Regions from separate parts of the Pantoea sp. SGAir0180 genome, predicted to be linked through region 2. Evidence: predicted binding sites of a transcription regulator. Region 2 holds the regulator's gene; each other region holds the start of a gene.
What was found. Region 2 encodes CRP, which controls carbon source genes, mostly activating them, when cyclic AMP is high. Its sites were predicted from a motif close to ATGTGANNNNNNTCACAT; they were not measured.
Positions count from the first base shown of each region.

Region 1 (5,036 bases), 1.8 Mb from region 2:
GACACTGGCGCTGGGCTTACTGATTACCGGCCCCTTGTCCGATGCTGTCGGTCGCAAATCTGTCATGGTCACCGCGCTGATGCTGGCTTCCGTCTGCACGCTGATTTCGGCCACCATGACAAGCTGGCACGGCATTCTGCTGATGCGGGCGCTTATTGGCCTGTCGCTCAGCGGTGTAGCGGCCGTCGGGATGACTTATCTCAGTGAAGAAATCCATCCCAGCGTAGTCGCCTTTTCGATGGGGCTGTATATCAGCGGAAATTCGATTGGCGGGATGAGCGGTCGCCTGATCAGCGGCGTATTAACCGACTTTTTCTCCTGGCGCGTCGCCATTGCCGCCATTGGCTGTTTTGCCCTGGCGGCCGCCCTGATGTTCTGGAAAATTTTGCCCGCCTCGCGGCATTTTCACCCGACATCCCTGCGCCCCCGCCATCTGGCCATTAACTTTCGCCTGCACTGGCGCGATGCGGGCCTGCCCTTGCTGTTCGCGGAAGGCTTACTGCTGATGGGGGCGTTCGTCACCCTGTTTAACTATATCGGCTATCGGCTGCTGGGTGCGCCGTGGCATTTAAGCCAGGCCGTGGTGGGACTGCTGTCCGTGGTTTACCTGACCGGTTCGTGGAGTTCGCCCAAAGCCGGCGCGTTAACCAGTCGATATGGCCGGGGGCCGGTGATGCTGGGCGCAACGCTTATCATGCTGACGGGCCTGCTCCTGACCGCCTTTCATGCGCTGGTTCTGATCTTTATTGGGATGATGCTGTTCAGTGCTGGCTTTTTCGCCGCACACTCCGTGGCCAGCGGCTGGATTGGGCCACGCGCGCGTCGCGCAAAAGGCCAGGCGTCTTCACTGTATCTGTTCAGTTATTATGTGGGGTCCAGCGTGGCGGGTACGGCAGGGGGCTTTTTCTGGCATCAGTTTGGCTGGCCGGGCATAACCGTGTTTATCTCTACCCTGCTGCTGCTGGCTCTGGCGGTCGCGTGGCGGCTGCATCAACGCAAACTCTAGCAAAACTTAACAAATTTTCCGGGCACAATGCGGCCCGGAAAGTCCGCTGTACAAGAATTGTCCGTATTATCAGTATCATTGCTAACTACCGGTGTTTCCCCGCTATAATCGGTTTAATCCCAAAGATTAATGCCATCTTTGAATTCACTGTTAGGGGAGACCTCATGGCGCATTACTATTACGTCAATAAACAATCCGGTTATAACGATAACCACGTGGTACACGCCAAAGGCTGTCGCTACCTTCCGGGTCTGGAAGACCGACTGTTTCTGGGCACGTTTTACTCTGCAACAGCGGCTATACAGCAGGCCCGAAAATATTATGCCAGCGCATTAGGCTGCGACGACTGTTGCCCGGTTATGTCTGCTCAAACCCCACCCCTGCATGACAGCGTTGGACTGAAGCACGGTATCGATTTCTGATCACAGCGCATGCCTTTGCGATCCCATTCAGCCGCGTTTTTCACGAGGATGGCGGAATATCGCCGCCATCTGCCCTGCCAGCCCGCCGTTCAGTTGCTGCCGACCTGCCCCTGTAGCCGTCCCGCTTAAAGTCGCCAATTCGTTAAGCATTTTGCCTTTTTTCCGTTATCTTAGAGGCCTTACTCTTCATACAGGGATTTAACATGCGTGATAAATATGCGGCGTCTCAAATTGCCCTTCACTGGCTGACCGTGCTGCTGCTGATTATTGTCTATGCCACGATGGAGCTGCGCGGTTATGTGGAACGGGGCTCCTGGCAGCGCTTTGTGATGACCGTGACACACTTTAGCGCGGGCGCAACCATTCTGGTGGTGATGCTGTCACGGTTACTGCTGAAAATTCGCCATCGCAGCCCTGCGATTACGCCCCCCGTGCCACGCTGGCAAACGGGCCTGGCGCACCTGACGCACACGTTGATTTATGCCTTATTTATCAGCCTGCCGGTGCTGGGTATCGCCTCACGTTACCTGAAGGGCCGCGAGTGGTTATTATTCGGCATTCCCATGCCGGTCGCTGCGGAACCTGATTTCGATCTCTCTGATACGCTCGTCGACTGGCATGAAACCCTGGCGCCACTGGGCTACTGGCTCATCGGCTTACATGTCGCTGCAGCCCTGTTCCATCACTATGCGCTGAAGGACAATACGCTGCTGCGTATGATGCCGGGACGCGGGACGCGCCAGCCCTGATTCCCTGACGCTGCACATCGGGCTAAAAAATCACCATAATCTGCGCCAGGTGGTTCCACCCGGCGCTTGATTCCTACACAATAGCCACTAAATTGTGACGCAGGTCACTTTCGTGGGATGATCGTTGTCATCCTCTTTTGACGCACAGACAGATTTAACTTCTCATGCCTTTAACAACTGTTTCCCGTAAAACGGCCTGGCTACGCGTGGTGCTGCTGGCCATCGCCGCTTTTGTTTTCAATACCACTGAGTTCGTACCGGTGGGTTTACTGTCGGATATTGCTGCCGGGTTTTCGATGAAAACCGCTGAAGTGGGCATTATGCTGACAATTTATGCCTGGGTGGTGGCGCTGCTGTCCCTGCCGTTAATGCTGCTGACGCGTAATGTTGAACGGCGGTTACTGCTTACGGTACTGTTTAGCCTCTTTGTAGCCAGCCATGTTCTTTCGACATTCGCCTGGAGCTTCAGTTCGTTAATCGTTTCCCGCATTGGCATTGCGCTGTCACATGCGGTGTTCTGGTCCATTACCGCCTCACTGGCCATTCGTGTGGCGCCTGCCGGTAAAAAAACGCAGGCGCTCAGTATGCTGGCAACCGGTACGGCACTGGCCATGGTGCTGGGGGTGCCCATTGGTCGCGTTGTGGGGCAGGCGCTGGGTTGGCGCACCACCTTTGGCATGATCGGGCTGTCAGCGTTGATCCTGATGATTATGCTGGCGCGCGTCTTGCCGCGTCTGCCCAGTGAACACACCGGTTCATTAAGCAGCGTACCGCTGTTGTTCCGCCGCCCGGCCCTGGCAGGCATGTACCTGCTGGTTACACTCATTGTGACCGCGCACTATACGGCTTACAGCTATATTGAACCCTTTATGCAACTGGTGGCGAATGCCAGCGAAAGTTTTACCACCCTGCTGCTGTTACTGTTTGGTTCTGCCGGCATTATTGGCAGTCTGCTGTTCAGTTCGCTGGGTAAACGCTTTCCCTCAGCGTTGCTGATCAGCGCCATCGCCCTGGTCACCTTATGCATGGGGCTGTTAATTTTTGCCGCCGTGCGTCCTGGCGCGATTATCACCCTCTGCGTCATCTGGGGAATGGCGATGATGATGATTGGCCTGGCGATGCAAATCCGTGTCCTGTCACTGGCACCCGATGCCACCGACGTGGCGATGTCGCTGATGTCCGGCATTTACAACATCGGCATCGGTGCGGGCGCGTTACTGGGCAGTCAGGTGAGCGTATATATGAGCCTGTCTGACGTCGGTAACGTGGGAGCGATGATCGGCCTGGTCGCGCTGCTATGGTGCGTGTATATTTTCCGGCGCTACCCACAGTTACGCTCTAATGGTTAACTGAAGCAGGCTTCTGCGCCTCGCAGAAGTCTGCCGATGCGTCTTCGTCTGCTATCATGCACTGCGGCACTGAACGGCCAGACGACCTGTTCCGGCGTCCGAAGGTGCAGCGCGTCAGAGGTGCTAAACACACCGGATAACCGCTTATATTGTCAGAGGATGCCCTTCTACCTGACTCATCCATTACATCCGTTAACCTCGAAAAAGGATCAACGTTCATGACGAGAAAGTGGTTAACGCTGTACCTGTCGCGTAGCGTCAGCCGGGTGATGTTGCAGGATCTTCAGGCCATCTTACCTGCTGAGGCGGTGAAAATTTTCACGAATGATTTAGACGACGTTCGCTACGCTACAGTAGAATGCGTGCAGGCAGAAACGACCTGCGCCTTGATTGCCTCGGCGATCATCGTCTGGCGTCAACTGGGGCATATTCATCTGCTGCTGTATACGCAAGGTGAAGTGCAGCGTCAGATCACGGACGCCACGCAGTTTGAATTATTTACTTTGCTGAAGAACAACCGTGCCGCCTTGCGGCTGGCCTGACGTGGCGTAACCTCACAGGATAATTATGAGAATTGGTCTGCTGTTCCCCATCGCTATCATCGTGGCAGGTATTGGCTTTCTCGCCTGGTTCATCGGCAGCGGCCTGGCGATGCCTGGCTCCTGAGATCAGCGTAGCTGGCTGTCTTTACTCCCACGCCGGTTGTAGAGACTGCTCTCTTTTTTCTGCTTATCGATCTTTTCCTGACAGGAAACGCAATAACGCACGCCCTTGAGTGCCTGACGGCGGGCTTCGGGAATCGGCTCGCCGCACAGTTCGCATTCTGTGGCACTTTCCCCCTGTCCCAGTGACTGACGCACACGTTCGATACCGTCATTAACGGTGCTGTCGATTTGCTCCTGTACTGCCCCTTCTGCTGCCCAGCCGTTTGCCATTTTTGTGCTCCACTTCATTACCTGTACAGGTTAACTGTACAACATATCAGGGATTTTGCAGGCAAACCGACTCACCTCCCTGTGAAGCCGGTGACGGACATTACGGCTTAATATCGACCTGATAAAAGATATGTTTGCCGAAGGGATCCACTTCGTAACCGGTCACCGATTTGCGGATCGGTTCGAAAATGGTGGAATGGGCAATCATTACGGCCGGCATCTGGTCGTGCATGATTTGCTGCGCCTGCAGATACATGACCGTGCGTTTGGCTTGATCGGGTTCGGCACGGGCGGCGGTAATCAGCTTTTCAAAGGGCTGATAGCACCATTTTGATGAGTTCGATCCCCCTTTCGCCGACGTGCAACTGTAAAGCGGACCAAAGAAGTTATCCGGATCCCCGGTTGCCGTCGTCCAGCCCATCAGGGCCGCCTGATGTTCACCGCTGCGCACACGTTTCAGGTATTCGCCCCATTCGTAACTGACAATATTGGCTTTGATGCCCACTTTTGCCCAGTCTGCCTGGATCATCTCCGCCATTCTGCGTGCGTTGGGATTATAGGGACGCTGTACCGGC
Region 1 covers NZ_CP028071.1:1,595,084-1,600,119, reverse strand. The annotation lists gene C1N58_RS07490 (MFS transporter) at 1-1,006, shown strand, start outside; gene C1N58_RS07485 (hypothetical protein) at 1,171-1,428, shown strand; gene C1N58_RS07480 (hypothetical protein) at 1,456-1,578, opposite strand; gene cybB (cytochrome b561) at 1,632-2,177, shown strand; gene C1N58_RS07470 (sugar transporter) at 2,342-3,526, shown strand; gene C1N58_RS07465 (hypothetical protein) at 3,745-4,068, shown strand; gene C1N58_RS07460 (YoaK family small membrane protein) at 4,094-4,192, shown strand; gene C1N58_RS07455 (DksA/TraR family C4-type zinc finger protein) at 4,195-4,461, opposite strand; gene C1N58_RS07450 (ABC transporter substrate-binding protein) at 4,562-5,036, opposite strand, start outside.
Region 1: C1N58_RS07470 (sugar transporter) is a predicted target of CRP. The motif match lies at 2,270-2,287, and genes of this name have one in related genera.

Region 2 (5,036 bases):
AAAAACGTCCGGCCGTGCGCAGGGCAGAAGAGCGCAGCGAGAGATAGCTTCTGAGTGCGGGCAGAAGCGGTAAACGGCGCTGGCGATCCGCCATCAAATCACGCTGATAAAGGGGCTTTTGTGTACGCAGTACCCGTGCGATGCGGCTGAAGTGATAAAGGCAAAAATTTCCTACCGGATTGTCCGGGTGCTGACGGGCGATTTTTTCCAGTGCCCCCAGCTGCTTGTCCATATCAAAGCGACTGGACAGTTGGTGGTACAGGATGTTGTCTGCCAGCTCACGTAAACGGGCGGAAATGGTTTTCGCATTCCAGCGAATCACGGCCTCAGCATGGCTTTGTTCTACCAGTTTTTGCACTTCTTCTGGCTGATGCAGGCTGACAGAAATGTGTTCCTGTAAATCCAGTGCGACCTGAAAAGCGCGGGTCAGTCGCTTATGACTGTGATCGCGGCTGGCGGACAGCATATGCATCTGCTGATAACAGGTGTTGATGAGGTCGATTGCTTTTTGTTGCCGCGCCAGCAACGGTGGTAGCGCCTTCTCCGGATCGGTAAGTTGCGTCAACAAGGTGTACTTGGCGTCACAATAGTTCGCCAGTTCGCGGTAAATCAGACTCAGGCTTTCACGCATTGGCTGCTCTTTCCACAGCCAAAACCAGAACCAGTTAAACAGGCCATACCACAGCGTACCGCCGATGTAGAGCAGGGGCGGTACGTAAATGGGCATGCGGCCAATCAGGCTGGTGGTAAATATCGCTGCGATCAGTGTGGCAGGGAGTAACCGTGCGTGCAGTGGGCTGATTTCACCTGTCACGCCCAGCAGCAAAGGCAGAGCGAAAAGAATAAGCGGTAAGGGCACGTCTTTAAACAGAAGCCACTGCATCAGTAAGCTACCCAGGGCAAACAGGCTGCCGCCGACAATCAGGCGTTTAAAGAAGCGTTTGTGGGGTGTATCCAGACCGGCAATATTGCAGCAGGCAGGCACCAATGAGAACAGCAATCCTTTTTGCAGATCGCCAAACAGCCAGCCGAGCGCGACGGGGAGACACAACACCAGTGTCTGGCGCAGGGCATAGTTAACTTCAGGGTGATAAATTATTCTTCGCCACATCGGCTCAACGCAAATAATTCACGGCATAACGTTGCCATTATGCCGTGAAGAATAAAGCTTAGCGCGTGCCGTAAACAACAATTGTTTTGCCGTGTGCGGAGATCAGATTCTGGTCTTCCAGCATCTTCAAAATACGTCCCACGGTTTCACGTGAACATCCCACGATTTGGCCAATTTCCTGACGCGTAATTTTAATTTGCATGCCGTCAGGATGCGTCATGGCATCCGGCTGTTTCGCCAGGTTGAGCAACGTCTGCGCAATGCGACCGGTGACATCAAGGAACGCGAGGTTGCCCACTTTTTCCGATGTGACCTGCAGACGGCGCGCCATTTGCGAGGAGAGGCGCATGAGGATGTCCGGATTCACCTGAATCAGCTGACGGAATTTTTTGTAGGAAATCTCTGCCACTTCGCACGCGGTTTTCGCACGTACCCAGGCGCTGCGCTCCTGACCTTCTTCGAACAGGCCAAGCTCACCAATAAAGTCGCCCTGATTCAGATAGGACAGAATCATCTCCTTGCCTTCTTCATCCTTAATCAGTACCGCAACGGAACCTTTAACGATGTAGTAAAGCGTTTCCGCCTTTTCACCTTGATGAATGAGCGTACTTTTGGATGGATACTTGTGAATATGGCAATGGGACAGGAACCATTCAAGTGTAGGGTCTGTTTGCGGTTTGCCGAGAACCATTCGCTATTATCCTCTGTTGTAATCGTGCCCAAAATACAGGGCTCTGTTTCCCTGCCAGGCGATGTAAGCGTTAAGCGTCTTTCCATTCAGGAAATTATTCGGGCTGCATTCGGCGCAGTGCGCATCATTCTTCCCGGCTTCGTCTTCGGATGACGAAAAATATTTTCAGCTCTGTTTGTAGCACAGCTTACGTCGACTGTCTTGTGTTGTCTCGCTTCAGCAAGATGGCGTTTTCTCTGGATTGCTGTTTCCCAGGCAAAAGCGTACGCTGAGCCAAAACAGGGTATTCTGAGGTCAAAATTATGCAGGCACGCGTCAAATGGGTTGAAGGGTTAACATTCCTGGGGGAATCATCGTCCGGCCATCAGGTACTGATGGATGGCAATTCTGGCGATAAAGCGCCGAGCCCTATGGAGATGGTGCTGATGGCGGCAGGGGGATGCAGCGCCATTGACGTTGTGTCAATTTTGCAAAAAGGCCGCAACGATGTGGTTGATTGCGAAGTGAAACTATCGTCTGAACGTCGGGAAGAAGCCCCCCGCATCTTTACCCATATCAATCTGCATTTTATCGTCAGCGGCAACGCACTTTCGGATAAAGCCGTGGCACGCGCTGTCGATCTGTCAGCGGAAAAATATTGCTCTGTCGCCATCATGTTAGGCAAAGGCGTCAACATTACCCACAGCTACGAAGTGATCGCGCTATAATCTCACAGAGGCCAGGCTGGCCTCTGTGGTTATTCAATCCGTTTCCCTTCCATGAGCCGTTTTACTAACGGCGCCATAATTAACTCCATCGCCAGTCCCATTTTGCCGCCGGGTACCACCAGCGTGTTGATATTGGAAATAAACGATCCCTGCAGCATGGCCAGCAGATAGGGAAAATCAATGTCTTCCAGCCCCTGAAAGTGGATAACCACAAAGCTTTCATCCAGCGAAGGGATGGTGCGCGCGGCAAAGGGATTAGAGGTATCCACCGTGGGGACGCGCTGAAAGTTAATATGGGTTCGTGAAAACTGCGGCGTAATGAAATTGATGTAATCTTCCATGGAACGCACTACCGAATCCATCACCGCTTCGCGTGAATGGCCACGCTCGCTGGTATCGCGCACCAGTTTCTGAATCCACTCCAGGTTGACGATGGGCACGACGCCGACCAGCAAATCGACTTTTTCCGCCACATTGTGTTGTGCAGTCACCACGCCGCCGTGCAAGCCTTCATAAAACAGCACATCCATATCCGGAGGTAACGGTTGCCAGGGCGTGAAGGTGCCGGGAACCTGGTTCCAGGGAACGGCTTCATCATAGGTGTGCAGATACTTACGCGACTGGCCCTTACCGTGTTCGCCGTATTCGATGAACGTTTGCTCCAGCAGGCCAAAATCATTCGCCTCCGGGCCAAAGTAGCTGATATGTCGCCCCAGATCGCGCGCTTTTCGGATAGCCATGTCCATTTCGGGTCGGGTAAAGCGGTGAAAACTGTCCCCTTCCAGTTCGGCAGCGTGCAAACCGAGTTGCTGAAAAATTTTACGGAACGCCAGGCTGGTGGTGGTGGTTCCCGCACCGCTGGAGCCCGTTACCGCGATAATCGGATGGCGTGCAGACATAGTTGAAGTCCCTGTGACGTCGGGCGATGAGCATTGTTAGCACGATTTTCCGTTCGTTGCATCAGCCACGAAACTCGCTTTTGCGCATGATGTTGACCGACTCGTGCAGTTCCGACCATACCAGAACGACCTCGCCGTGCTCCAGCTGACGACGCACATCGGCGACTTTTTCCGTCAGGCTGAGCTCCTGCTCGCCGTAATCCGTGCCTTCACGCAAAACAAACGCTTCGATAAGATTTTCAAGGGTTTCGGGAGAAACCTGTTCCCAGGGAATAATCACAGAGTCAGTTATCCAGATAAGAGGAAATCCACTGTGGCACGCGCTGCTCCAGCCACAACCGAGGCTGACGCAGGGTGCCACTGACGAAACCAACATGCCCACCCTGCTGTGTCAGCTGATAGGTAATAGTGGCAGATAATTGCGCAGGCTGCGGGATCACCTCATCGCTCATGAACGGGTCATCTTTTGCATGGATGATGAGCAGCGGTTTTGTCACGAACTTAAGGCGCGGCATAGCGCTGGCGCGACGGTAATAATCCGTGGCGTCGGCAAAACCATGCGCCCGGGCCGTGATCGCGTCGTCAAAGTCTCGCAGACGGCGCAGGGCGTTAAGCTGAATGAGGTTCACCGGCAACGTGTCGGGCCAGGCCCGCAGTTTACGCTGGGCATTCTTTTTTAACTGGCTTAACAGGTAACGCTGATAAACCTGTGAAAAGCCGCGCTCAAGTCGGGCGCTGCAGGGTTCCAGCATCAGGGGCGCAGACACAATCACGCCCGCGTCAATCAGGGCTTCATCACCTTGCTGGCCTAACAGGCAACCGAGCATATTCCCGCCCAGCGAGAAGCCGACAGCAGTTGTGGGCACCCGGCCCCAGCGCGTCGTCAGCCAGTGCAGGAAAAAACGCGCATCCTCGGTTTCACCGGAGTGGTATATCCGGTTCAGACGGTTCGGCTCACCGCTGCAGCCGCGAAAATGCATTACTACCGCCAGCCAGCCACGCTGTTTGCACTGCAGCATCAGGCCATGAATATAGGGACTGTGGAAACTTCCTTCCAGGCCATGAAACAGCACCACGCGCGGTTTATGCCGGGCAAACTGAGGATCTTCACTCCAGGCCAAATCAACAAAGTCACCGTCAGGTAAATCCAGCCGCTGCCAGTGTGGCGTTAACCTTTTCGTCCGCCGTATCAGCCGCGGCAGAATGGTTTGCAGGTGCGGGTTGCCCAGACCGGGCAGGGGAATGAACGCCGCGTCGTCAGGGCCCGAAAATTTCATGTTGTAAAGGCTTGTCTGTTCCATATCACACTGTTAGCTTCGATAAGTTTTCACTAAGGGAGGAGAACCCGGGTTAATGGAACTCAGTCTGTTTTTATCATTATTAGGCTTTCTTTGGGTCGCGGCGATTACACCCGGACCTAATAATATGTTACTCACCGCCTCGGGGGCCAATTTTGGTTTTTTGCGCACCCTCCCGTTGATGATCGGCATTATGATCGGCATGCAGCTAATGCTGCTGCTGGTAGCGTTTGGCGTGGGTGGATTGATACTGCTTTATCCCTCCCTGCATCTCATCCTGAAAATTGCCGGTAGCCTTTACCTGCTGTGGCTGGCCTGGAAGATTGCCAC
Region 2 covers NZ_CP028071.1:4,124,547-4,129,582, forward strand. The annotation lists gene C1N58_RS19270 (YccS/YhfK family putative transporter) at 1-1,111, opposite strand, end outside; gene crp (cAMP-activated global transcriptional regulator CRP) at 1,170-1,802, opposite strand; gene C1N58_RS19280 (OsmC family protein) at 2,105-2,509, shown strand; gene C1N58_RS19285 (phosphoribulokinase) at 2,539-3,408, opposite strand; gene C1N58_RS19290 (YheU family protein) at 3,470-3,688, opposite strand; gene C1N58_RS19295 (hydrolase) at 3,693-4,709, opposite strand; gene C1N58_RS19300 (LysE family translocator) at 4,762-5,036, shown strand, end outside.

Region 3 (5,036 bases), 440 kb from region 2:
CGGGCGGCGATACCAATGACCAGGCGCGCCACCTCATCGGGTTCATCACCAAACTGCACGCCAGCAGGGTACTGGCAGAAAACCACACCGGTTTTCAGCACCCGGTCTTTAGCCTCAACCGTGCCGTGCGGGACCGCGATCGATTCGCCAAGGTATGTCGGCGTCAGCTTTTCCCGCTCCAGCATCGCATCAACGTACTCGGGCTGAACATAACCCCCTTTCACCAACTGCTCACCCGCAAAGCGGATGGCCTGCTCTTTATTACTGGCATTCAGTCCCAGGAACACATTGCTCGCCCCCAGTTTAAACAGGTTGGCACTGCCGTCATCATAGCTGTCACCCAATGTTTTCTGTACGACTTCCCGGTTCGCTTCACTCCGGTTTGCCGCCGCCAGGCGCTGGGTCAGCGTGCTGTACAGAGCACTGTCCAGAAAGTTATTCAGTGAAATGTGTTGGGCATGAGGAGCCTGACGAATGGCGCGTTCGGTCAAATCGCGATGCGTAATGACTAAGTCAACATCACCCGGCAGCGCGTTAATGGAGCTGTTGGTTACCGACACATGCGTTAAGCCTGCATCCTGAACTTTCTTACGCAGTACGCCTGCCCCCATAGCGCTTGACCCCATGCCGGCATCACAAGCCACGATGATTTTACGCACATGGTTCAGGTCAACGCTCATCGCATCGCTGGCAACCGCGGCACCTGACACCGCCTGCCCTTTTGACTCGGCTTTCATATCATGCATGCGCTGCGTAGCCGCTTTGATATCATCGTCTTCTTTCACTTTGCTGGTTTTGAGCAAAATAGCAGAGACCACGAAGGAAACAGCAAAAGCAGCGAAGACGGCGGCAATATTCGCAAAATAAGCGCCTTTTGGCGTCATGGCTAATACCGCCAGGATAGATCCCGGTGAGGCAGGGGAAACCAGGCCGCCATGCAGAACCGTCAGAGTAAACACGCCGGTCATACCGCCGAGGATCACGGCCAGCAGCAGGCGTGGTGCCATCAGGACATAAGGGAAGTAGATTTCGTGAATACCGCCCAGGAAGTGGATGATAGCCGCACCGCCGGCAGACTGCTTCGCACTACCACGACCAAAGAACATATAGGCCATCAGTACGCCCATACCCGGGCCTGGGTTGGCTTCAATCAGGAAGAAGATTGACTTACCGGCTTCGCTTGCCTGTTGAATCCCCAACGGTGAGAAGATGCCGTGGTTAATAGCATTATTAAGAAACAGGATTTTTGCCGGTTCGACAAAGACAGACGTCAATGGCAGCAGGTTATTTTGCACCATCAAATTGACGCCAGCGGACAGGATATGTGACAAACCTTCGACAAGGGGACCAATCGCCAGGAAGGCCAGCAACGCCAACAACATGCCGATGATCCCGGCAGAGAAGTTGTTAACCAGCATTTCGAAGCCGCTTTTGATTTTGCCGTCAACCATGCGGTCAAATGACTTGATTGCCCAGCCACCAAGCGGGCCTGCGATCATCGAGCCGAGGAACATCGGCATATCAGCACCGACAATCACGCCCATTGTCGTGATGGCACCCACCACACCGCCGCGATCGCCTCCCACCAGACGTCCACCTGTAAAGCCAATTAGCAATGGCAGCAGGTAAGTGATCATCGGGGCGACAAGTTTCGCCAGTGTTGCGTTTGGAATCCAGCCCGTTGGAATAAACAGCGCGGTGATAATACCCCAGGCGATAAACGCGCCGATGTTAGGCATCACCATATTACTCAAAAAGCGACCAAAGCTTTGAACTTTGACCTTTACTGATGAGGACATAAGCCCACCCCTTGTTGAGACGCGCTGCAACAGGAGCGCGCGTTTGTTTTTGTTTAGCCACTACGGCGATGCGCCGTCAGTATTACTGTATGCAGGCGGACTTTATCACGCGAATATTGGCCTGCGTAGTGGGTGACCCCATGAGTGATGCAGGTCACATTTATGACGGGGTGACAGGGGCGTTTTAAGTGATTTAGATCACAAAATAAGGGTCATACAGGAAAGTTATGACCACTTTCTGACCGTTTCTTTTTACTTTAAGTGATATTTATCACACTTTTATCATGCTGCTTTGTTTATAAAATGTGATTAAAGTCACAACTTAATTTAATAAAAAACGGGCCAGATCACATTTTGATCTGGCCCGTTTTTATGAAGCGTAAGCGCGTGGTGAAGTGATTATGAGGTGGACAGTCGCTAATCTGTCCGTGTGAAATTTATTGTCCCGTGCCCTGAACGGCATTCTTGGCCTGAGTCAGTGCCTGGACATTCGCTGATAAACTGGTCATCAGGCTGTTGTACTGGGTAGCCTGTTCCTGAGTAGGGAACTGGACTCCGCCATTATTAAAACTGACGCGTGTCCCCTGTGCCTGAAGAAATTCACCAGTTTTAACCGCATCCTGACTAAGCGCCTGGAGTTTAGGTAACAATGGGATCAACTGAGCGGCAGGCTGAGTGACGACCTTGTCATAGGCGGTATCGAAAACCTTTTTCAGATCGTCAGACTGTTTCAAACCGGCTTTGCTCTTATCCGCCTGCATTTTGGCGCTTTCGAGTTGTTGGGTGGCGACGGTCAGGGCGCTGGTGGCCTGAGCCAGAGAATCCCGGCGACTCAGGTAGTCCTGCGGCACGCGAATAGCAGAAAGCTCATCCACGACCGGGCGCATGCCCTGATCGACCGTCTTATTCACCTGTTGTGAGAAACCATACAAAATCGCGTAATCCCCAGCAAAGGGACCAAAACTCTGTTTCTGGTTTTCACTCAGACTCGGCAGATGTTCACCGCTACGCATAACGGTATTTTGCATGAAATCGATAAACGCTTTGCGTTGTTCGCCTTCTTTATCACCACACGCGGTGAGTTGCAGAACGATAAGCACGCCAGCCAGCATAATGCCGCTGCGTGCCAGGACGCGGGAAATTCCTGAAGCCATGGGTTCAACTCCTGTCAGTAAAACTGGCTGATGTCCGGGTAAGCAGTGGCCTAAAGAATAGAACAAACGTTAATGGCCACACAATGTGAAAGCGCGCTGTCAGGCCATTATGGGTAAGAAAAAAGAGGTTAAACGTAAAATCAGGGCCTCATCCGTTTACAAAGCCTGTTAAAGAGCAGTGAAAAGGCTTTTTTCCATACCCGATAAGGGGCGGCTCGTGCTGTAAAGGCAGTAAGAATAAACCCGGATCGGGGCCTGTTCAGACGCCCTTTGTTAAGCCTGCCCGGACCGCGCTCACTGCCTGAGCATCCCGTACCGGGTGCAGGCTGTATTAACAACTATCCTCTAAATGCCCTTTCATTGTTCAGTTGCCTTAAAGTAGTGCAACCCGTTGCTCTGGCTCGCTATGGGAAGGGCCTGTCCAAATGACAGAGCAGGATTAATCGTACTGGTGATTGCCTGATAACCGTTATGTCTTTGGGCGCTGGCGGCACGACAGCCACGGCATCGCCAGTGCGTAGCTTGATAAATTGCTGGTACTGACCGTTTTGTTGTAGAAAATCGAAAGATCTGGCGCATATTTTGCAAATTCTTTTGTTGTAAGCGCGTGCGGGGTTCTGACGATTTATTCACCGAAAAGGGTGAAGAAAAAAAGATCGGAACGCGAAGTGGATGCCGTATCAACAAAATCAATTGCATCAAACGGTTAGGGTTTTTAGCCTTTTTTCAGAATTGTAAAGTTAAAAAAAATGTTTAATTTGCACTGCAAATTGTCAGGTCTCTATCCATACTTAGTCTCCCGGCATATGTTGCATTGCGTTGTCATGTTTAAGCAGCGGTGCAGTACAGGCTGTGTCCCATAAGATTTTCATCATAAATACAAACTCTTATGGGATGCAGCTTGCTTAGTCCGGTTTCTGAACCTGATTTCAGGTTCGTGTACCTTCTTTCACGTGATTCATAGTGAGTTTTAAGGAGTTCTCTATGGAGTTAAAAGATCCTATGTTTGAATTGCTCAGCAGCCTTGAGCAGATTGTTTTGACACGTGATAACAGCCCTGTTGCGCTGCAAACTCAGCGTCAACCTGCAATGCCAGAGCCGCAACGTCTGCGCGAAATGGCGGGAATGCAGGTCGATGAGTTTGCAAAAATCATGGGTGTTAGCGTTTCTTCGGTTAAAAGTTGGGAAGCACAGCGTACGCGCCCTTCAGCAACGGCACAGAAATTGATGAAATTACTTCACGCCAATCCGTATCTTGGACGTCAGCTGCTTGATTAAGTTTTAAAACCCACCCGTTTACAGGTGAGGCCGGTCACAAGGGTGGCCGGCTGTTTAGCCTCCAGCACACAACGCCATCCGTATTTCCTGCCAGTGTCTTATCAGGCAAGCTTCGGTAACACGTCCAGTACGTTACCTACCCAGCAGACAATCACAACGACACCAAAAATGATGACCATGGCGGGAATGATTCTGCCACCCCACACGGTAAAAATTTGGTCGGGAAAGCGTCTCCGGGACTGTATTGCCAGTAGGGCAGGCACGATGACGGCCCACACCGTTGCGCATAAGCCTGCGCCGCCAATGCCATAGAGAAAGCCATTTGGAAAGATCAGGTACAAAAGGCTGGGGGGAAGAAAGGTGAGCAGCACCGTTTTGCCTCGCCCAACGGCGGTATTTTCTATGTTAAACAAGTCCGCCAGATAATCGAATAACCCCAACGTGACGCCAAAAAAAGAGCTGGCAACGGCAAGATTAGAAAAAACCAGCAGGAAAAAGGCAATAACTCTGTCGGGATGGGTGCCCATAAACGACTTCACCAGGGCGTCAACATTGCCCCCCGACGCAATAATGCCTTTAAAACTTTCGCGCGGGATATTGCCCATAGTGCAATACAACCAGAAAAGATAGACAAACAGCGCCAGTAAGGAGCCCAGAACCAGGCTTTTCACCAGCTTGTCTTTCTGCTTGCCATAACAAATTATCAGGCTGGGAATATTGCCATGAAAACCAAATGAAGCAAGGCAGACAGGGATAGCCATAAAGATACAGGCGAAGTAAGAATGCGTGTCACTGAGGCTGCTGG
Region 3 covers NZ_CP028071.1:3,687,345-3,692,380, reverse strand. The annotation lists gene C1N58_RS17290 (PTS mannitol transporter subunit IICBA) at 1-1,799, opposite strand, end outside; gene C1N58_RS17285 (DUF3053 domain-containing protein) at 2,237-2,953, opposite strand; gene C1N58_RS17280 (HTH-type transcriptional regulator) at 3,938-4,231, shown strand; gene tnaB (low affinity tryptophan permease TnaB) at 4,333-5,036, opposite strand, start outside.
Region 3: C1N58_RS17290 (PTS mannitol transporter subunit IICBA) is a predicted target of CRP. The motif match lies at 1,942-1,959, and genes of this name have one in related genera.

Region 4 (5,036 bases), 1.3 Mb from region 2:
GGTTTCGCAGGTGCTTAATGCAGAAATCACACTCGATTACACGCTGAATAACTGATTGCGTACCTGAGTCGCCTTCTGGCGGCTCCCGCAGCAATCTTGCAGCATCAGGATGCGCCTCAGGGCGCATTTTCGCTTTCTTCAGAGGGACACTGAAATGGCAAAAAAGACGGAAAAGGGGTGCGGGTTTTGCTGAGCATGGGTGGCGGACTGCTGCTGATCCACAGGGCCGCAATGTTATGGGGCTGAAAACCTGGCTGTCGCGCCACAAACCCGGCGTGTTGCTGATGGTGGTACTGCTGCTGGAGGTAATCTGTTTCCTTCTTACCGCCTCGTGGCTGCCATGGAATGCATGACAGCAATCAGGCGTAAATCTCTTCACTCCGCTTCACACGTACATCCGTGCGCGCAATACGGTACGCCTTGCCGGGATCGCCCGCGACAAACTCAAACGTAGGTGAGTAATAAAACGGCAGCCAGCCACCGTATCCGCTTTCCCATTCCCAGCGAACCGGACAGGGCCACAGAATGCCTTCATACAAAATGTAATAAACCCAACGCCCGGTAGGACGGCGGGGACGACTACTTTTCATGGGATTCACAACTGTGTTGGTGTAGAACAGCTTATATTTTGAACGTTAAGCGGCAACCTTGCAATGTCATCGGCTACTTTTTGTGCCATTCGCCCTGTACCGCTTTCTTAACGATGCACTTCGCCACATATCAGCACGACGTTAGGACGCACTTTATGGATACGATTTGCCATGACTTCACAGGCGGTTTTCGTCGGATAAATGCGTTCTGACACCGGTAAAGCTTCACAGGCATCGTGTCCACACGCGCTGACCAATAACACAAAACCAATTAACATAACCGACTCCTTATCCCGGTCCGCGTACTGCGAGAAGGGTGAGTGTTCCTTTATATATCACCAGTATAGCTAATTGCCGCCGGACGCCCGTGTTACGGCAGTCGGTATCGGATTGCTCTGAGCAATTATACGCGTTACCCGCTTATCAGGCAGTGAATTCTTACCCATCACTGCGATGGACAGCGCCGACGATATGGCTGAGTGAACCGCCGTTTTATTGCCTCAGCATGACGAGAAACGGGCTTCCTGATAAGGCTTATTCAGGTGTTTATTCGCCCCGAACCTCTTTAATGCTCGCGTTTTGATACTTCTCACACTTCTGATACGCAAATCTGAAACCGGTTGCAGAAAATTTTCACCCTGTGTATTCGTTAATCATTCACCACAAAGAGGAATACACCATGACGAAGATTTTACTGTGCTGTGCTGCGGGCATGTCCACCAGTATGGTGGTGCAGAAAATGGAAAAGGCGGCGCAACAGCAAGGGCTGGACGTCGAGATAAAAGCTGTGGGGATTGAAGAGTTTAGAGACGATATCGCCGATTACGACTGCTGCCTGCTCGGGCCACAAATCAAATACAAGCTGGCCGATTTTCAACCGATCGCCCAGCAATACAGCAAGCCGGTTGCGGTCATCAACAGTATGGATTACGGCATGATGAATGGTGAAAAAATATTAAGCGACGCACTAAAGCTTATTCATACCTGACACCAGGGAGGTCCGGGATATATCACGCGAAACCCGCACTGCGTCAGGCAGGTTATTCTCTTTTGCCTCAGCAAGGAGTCAGGCAATGAGCCACTTCAGTGAATCTCTATTCGGCGTCATCGAAAACCGTATTAGCCCACTGGCGGGCCGTCTTTCCAGCCAGCGTCATGTCATCGCTATCCGGGACGGATTTATTGCCTCCATGCCGTTTCTGATCGTGGGCTCGTTTATGCTGTTGTTTGCTCATCCGCCTTTTTCGGCAGACAGCAGTTGGGCGTTCGCACAGTGGTGGCTGGGCATGGTAAAGGCGCATGAAGAACAAATCATGATGCCGTACAACATGACGATGGGCATTATGGCGCTCTATATCGCCAGTGCCATCGCCTATAACCTCGCAAACAGTTATAAGATGAATGGCTTTATGGCGGCCAGTCTGTCGCTGATGGCGTTTCTGGTGGTGGCGGCACCGCAGAGCGGCAAAACGTTGCCGGTTGGTTCGCTGGGCGGGGAGGGCATTTTTACCGCCATTCTGGTCGCGCTCTTTGCGACGGAGCTGATGCACGTTCTGCAGAAATACAACATCGGTTTCAAACTGCCCGAGCAGGTGCCGCCGAAGATCCGTCAGTCGTTCGATTTGCTCATCCCGATTATCACGATTTTTATCACGCTGTTTCCCCTGAGCCTGTGGGTACAGGCGCAGTTCGGCATGTTGCTGCCTCAGGCCATCATGGCTATTTTCTCGCCGATCATCTCTGCCTCCGATTCGCTGCCTGCCGTGCTGGTGGCGGTACTGCTGTGCCATCTGCTGTGGTTTGCAGGCATTCATGGGGCGGTGATTGTCGGGGGCATATTGCAGGCTTTCTGGCTGACCAATCTCGGTCTGAATCAGCAGGCGCTGAACGCGGGAGAACCCATCAGCCACGTGTTTATTGAACCTTTCTGGCAGTTTTTTATTGTTATCGGTGGCTCCGGTTCGACGATGGGGTTGGTGTTGCTTTACTTGCGCAGTCAGTCAGCACATCTGCGATCGATTGGAAAACTGAGTGTGGTGCCCAGCATGTTCAACATCAACGAACCGGTGATTTTTGGTTCACCGGTCGTGATGAACCCCATTCTGTTTATCCCTTTTATTCTTGCCCCGTTAGTTAACGCCGTCATTGCCTGGATCGCCACCAAAACGAACCTGATTAATCACGTGATCTCACTGGCTCCGTGGACGACGCCCGCCCCCATTGGGGCCGCCTGGTCAACCGGCTGGGACTGGCGCGTCATTGTGTTGATTGCCGTGCTGGTCACTATTGCCACGCTGATCTACTACCCGTTTTTCAAAATGTACGAGCGTCAACTGCTGCAGCAAGAGCAACCCTCTGCCGCAGCGCAACCGGTTAAGGAGTAACCCATGGAAATTGATGAAAGCACGGTAATCGAACTGATTATCCAGGCAGGCGAAGCTCGCTCCTGTTCAATGGAGGCGTTGCGGGCGGCGCGGCAGCAAAACTGGGCGCAGGCGGACAGTATGCTCAGTGCCGCAACCGCGGCGGCCAAAGCAGCCCATCAAACGCAGACGCAGCTCATTGGCGCTGATGAGGGCAGCGGAAAGATTCCGGTCAGTCTGATTATGGTCCATGCTCAGGACCACCTGATGAACGCAATGCTCTGTCGCGAACTGGCTGAGGAGATCATTCAACTGCGCCGGGAGTTAGCCGCACGTTAAACAGGAGGTTATATGCAACATTCGACATTGCCCGCGTTTCCCAGGGACTTTCTCTGGGGCGCGTCCACCTCAGCTTATCAGGTTGAAGGGGCCTGGAATGAAGAGGGCAAAGGGCCTTCCGTCATTGACCAGGCAACCTTCCATCAGGACCTTACCGATTTTACCGTTTGCAGCGATCACTATCATCGTTTCAGAGAGGACATCGCGCTGCTGGCGGAGATGGGATTAAAAACCTACCGCTTTTCCATTGCCTGGAGCCGTCTTTATCCCGAGGGCGATGGTGCGTTGAACCCGGCGGGCGTGGCTTTTTATCAGCAGGTGATCGATGAACTCTGTCGGTACGGCATTACGCCGCTGGTCACCCTTTATCATTTTGATTTGCCCTGGGCGTTGCAGCAGGCGGGCGGCTGGTCTTCACGGCGTACAGTGGCGGCCTTTGAGCGTTTTGCCATCACCTGCTTTGAGCACTATGGTCGTCAGGTTAAGTACTGGCTGACCATCAACGAACAGAACATGATGATCCTCAAGGGCGATGTGATTGGTACGTTGCCACCCGGCACCGCCGATCCGCAGAAAACGCTGTATCAGCAGAATCATCATATGATGCTGGCACAGGCGAAAGCGATGATCGCCTGCCATGAACGGTTGCCGGATGCCAAAATTGGCCCGGCACCCAATATCTCCTGCGTCTATGCCGCCAGTGCGCGGCCGGAAGATGTGCTGGCAGCCGATAATTTCTCTGCAATTCGCAACTGGCTCTATCTGGATCTGGCGGTCCATGGTCGCTATAACGCCGTGGTCTGGGCTTTCCTGAAACAGCGCGGCTGGTTACCGACGATCGAAGACGATGACATGGCCATCATCGCCGCAGGCAAGCCGGATTTTATCGCCTTTAATTATTATGCGTCCGCGACGGTGGGAGCCGAAGGCGAGGGTGAGCAAAGCGAAAATAAACCTCGGCCCGATCAGCAAATGGCGGGCATTGATCGGTCGGTTTATGTGGGATGTGATAATCCGCATCTCCGGCAAAATCAGTTCGGCTGGTATATCGATCCGGTGGGTTTTCGCATTACGGCGCGCCAGATTTATGCCCGCTATGCTTTGCCGCTTATCGTGACCGAAAACGGGTTGGGTGCCTTTGATCGGCTGGAGGCCGATAATAAGGTACATGATGATTACCGTATTGCGTATCTGCGCGAACACATTGCGCAACTGCAGCTGGCACTTGCCGATGGTGTGGAACTGTTTGGCTATTGTCCCTGGTCGGCAATAGATCTGGTAAGTACGCATCAGGGCATCAACAAGCGTTACGGCTTTATTTACGTCAACCGCGATGAAAAAGATTTAAAGGATCTGGCACGTTACCGTAAGAAGAGTTTTTTCTGGTACCAGAAACTGATTCGCAGTAATGGCGCAACGCTGAACGATTCAGTCGACTACTGATGGTGCGCGGCAGGGATGCCGCGCCTTACTGTTTATAAGGCCCGTCAGTGACCGAGGCCCGTTCGATCAGGTGACCGCTAAACGGCGGCAAGGCCGTGACCGCTTCCCCTTCCAGCATCGCCACCAGCTGCGCCAGCGTATGCTGAATCATCTCTGCGACCGGCACATGTACCGTGGTGAGCGGCGGCAGAAAAAATTCCGCCACACGAATATCATCAAAGCCCAGCAGGGAGACATCCTCCGGCAGCCGTTTGCCCGCAGCGTTCAGCGCCAGCGCGGCCCCAATAGCCATATCGTCATT
Region 4 covers NZ_CP028071.1:2,800,215-2,805,250, reverse strand. The annotation lists gene C1N58_RS13375 (OsmC family protein) at 1-55, shown strand, start outside; gene C1N58_RS13370 (hypothetical protein) at 360-590, opposite strand; gene C1N58_RS13365 (hypothetical protein) at 698-868, opposite strand; gene C1N58_RS13360 (PTS sugar transporter subunit IIB) at 1,270-1,578, shown strand; gene C1N58_RS13355 (PTS sugar transporter subunit IIC) at 1,664-2,974, shown strand; gene C1N58_RS13350 (PTS lactose/cellobiose transporter subunit IIA) at 2,978-3,292, shown strand; gene C1N58_RS13345 (glycoside hydrolase family 1 protein) at 3,305-4,735, shown strand; gene C1N58_RS13340 (LacI family DNA-binding transcriptional regulator) at 4,761-5,036, opposite strand, start outside.
Region 4: C1N58_RS13360 (PTS sugar transporter subunit IIB) is a predicted target of CRP. The motif match lies at 1,168-1,185, and genes of this name have one in related genera.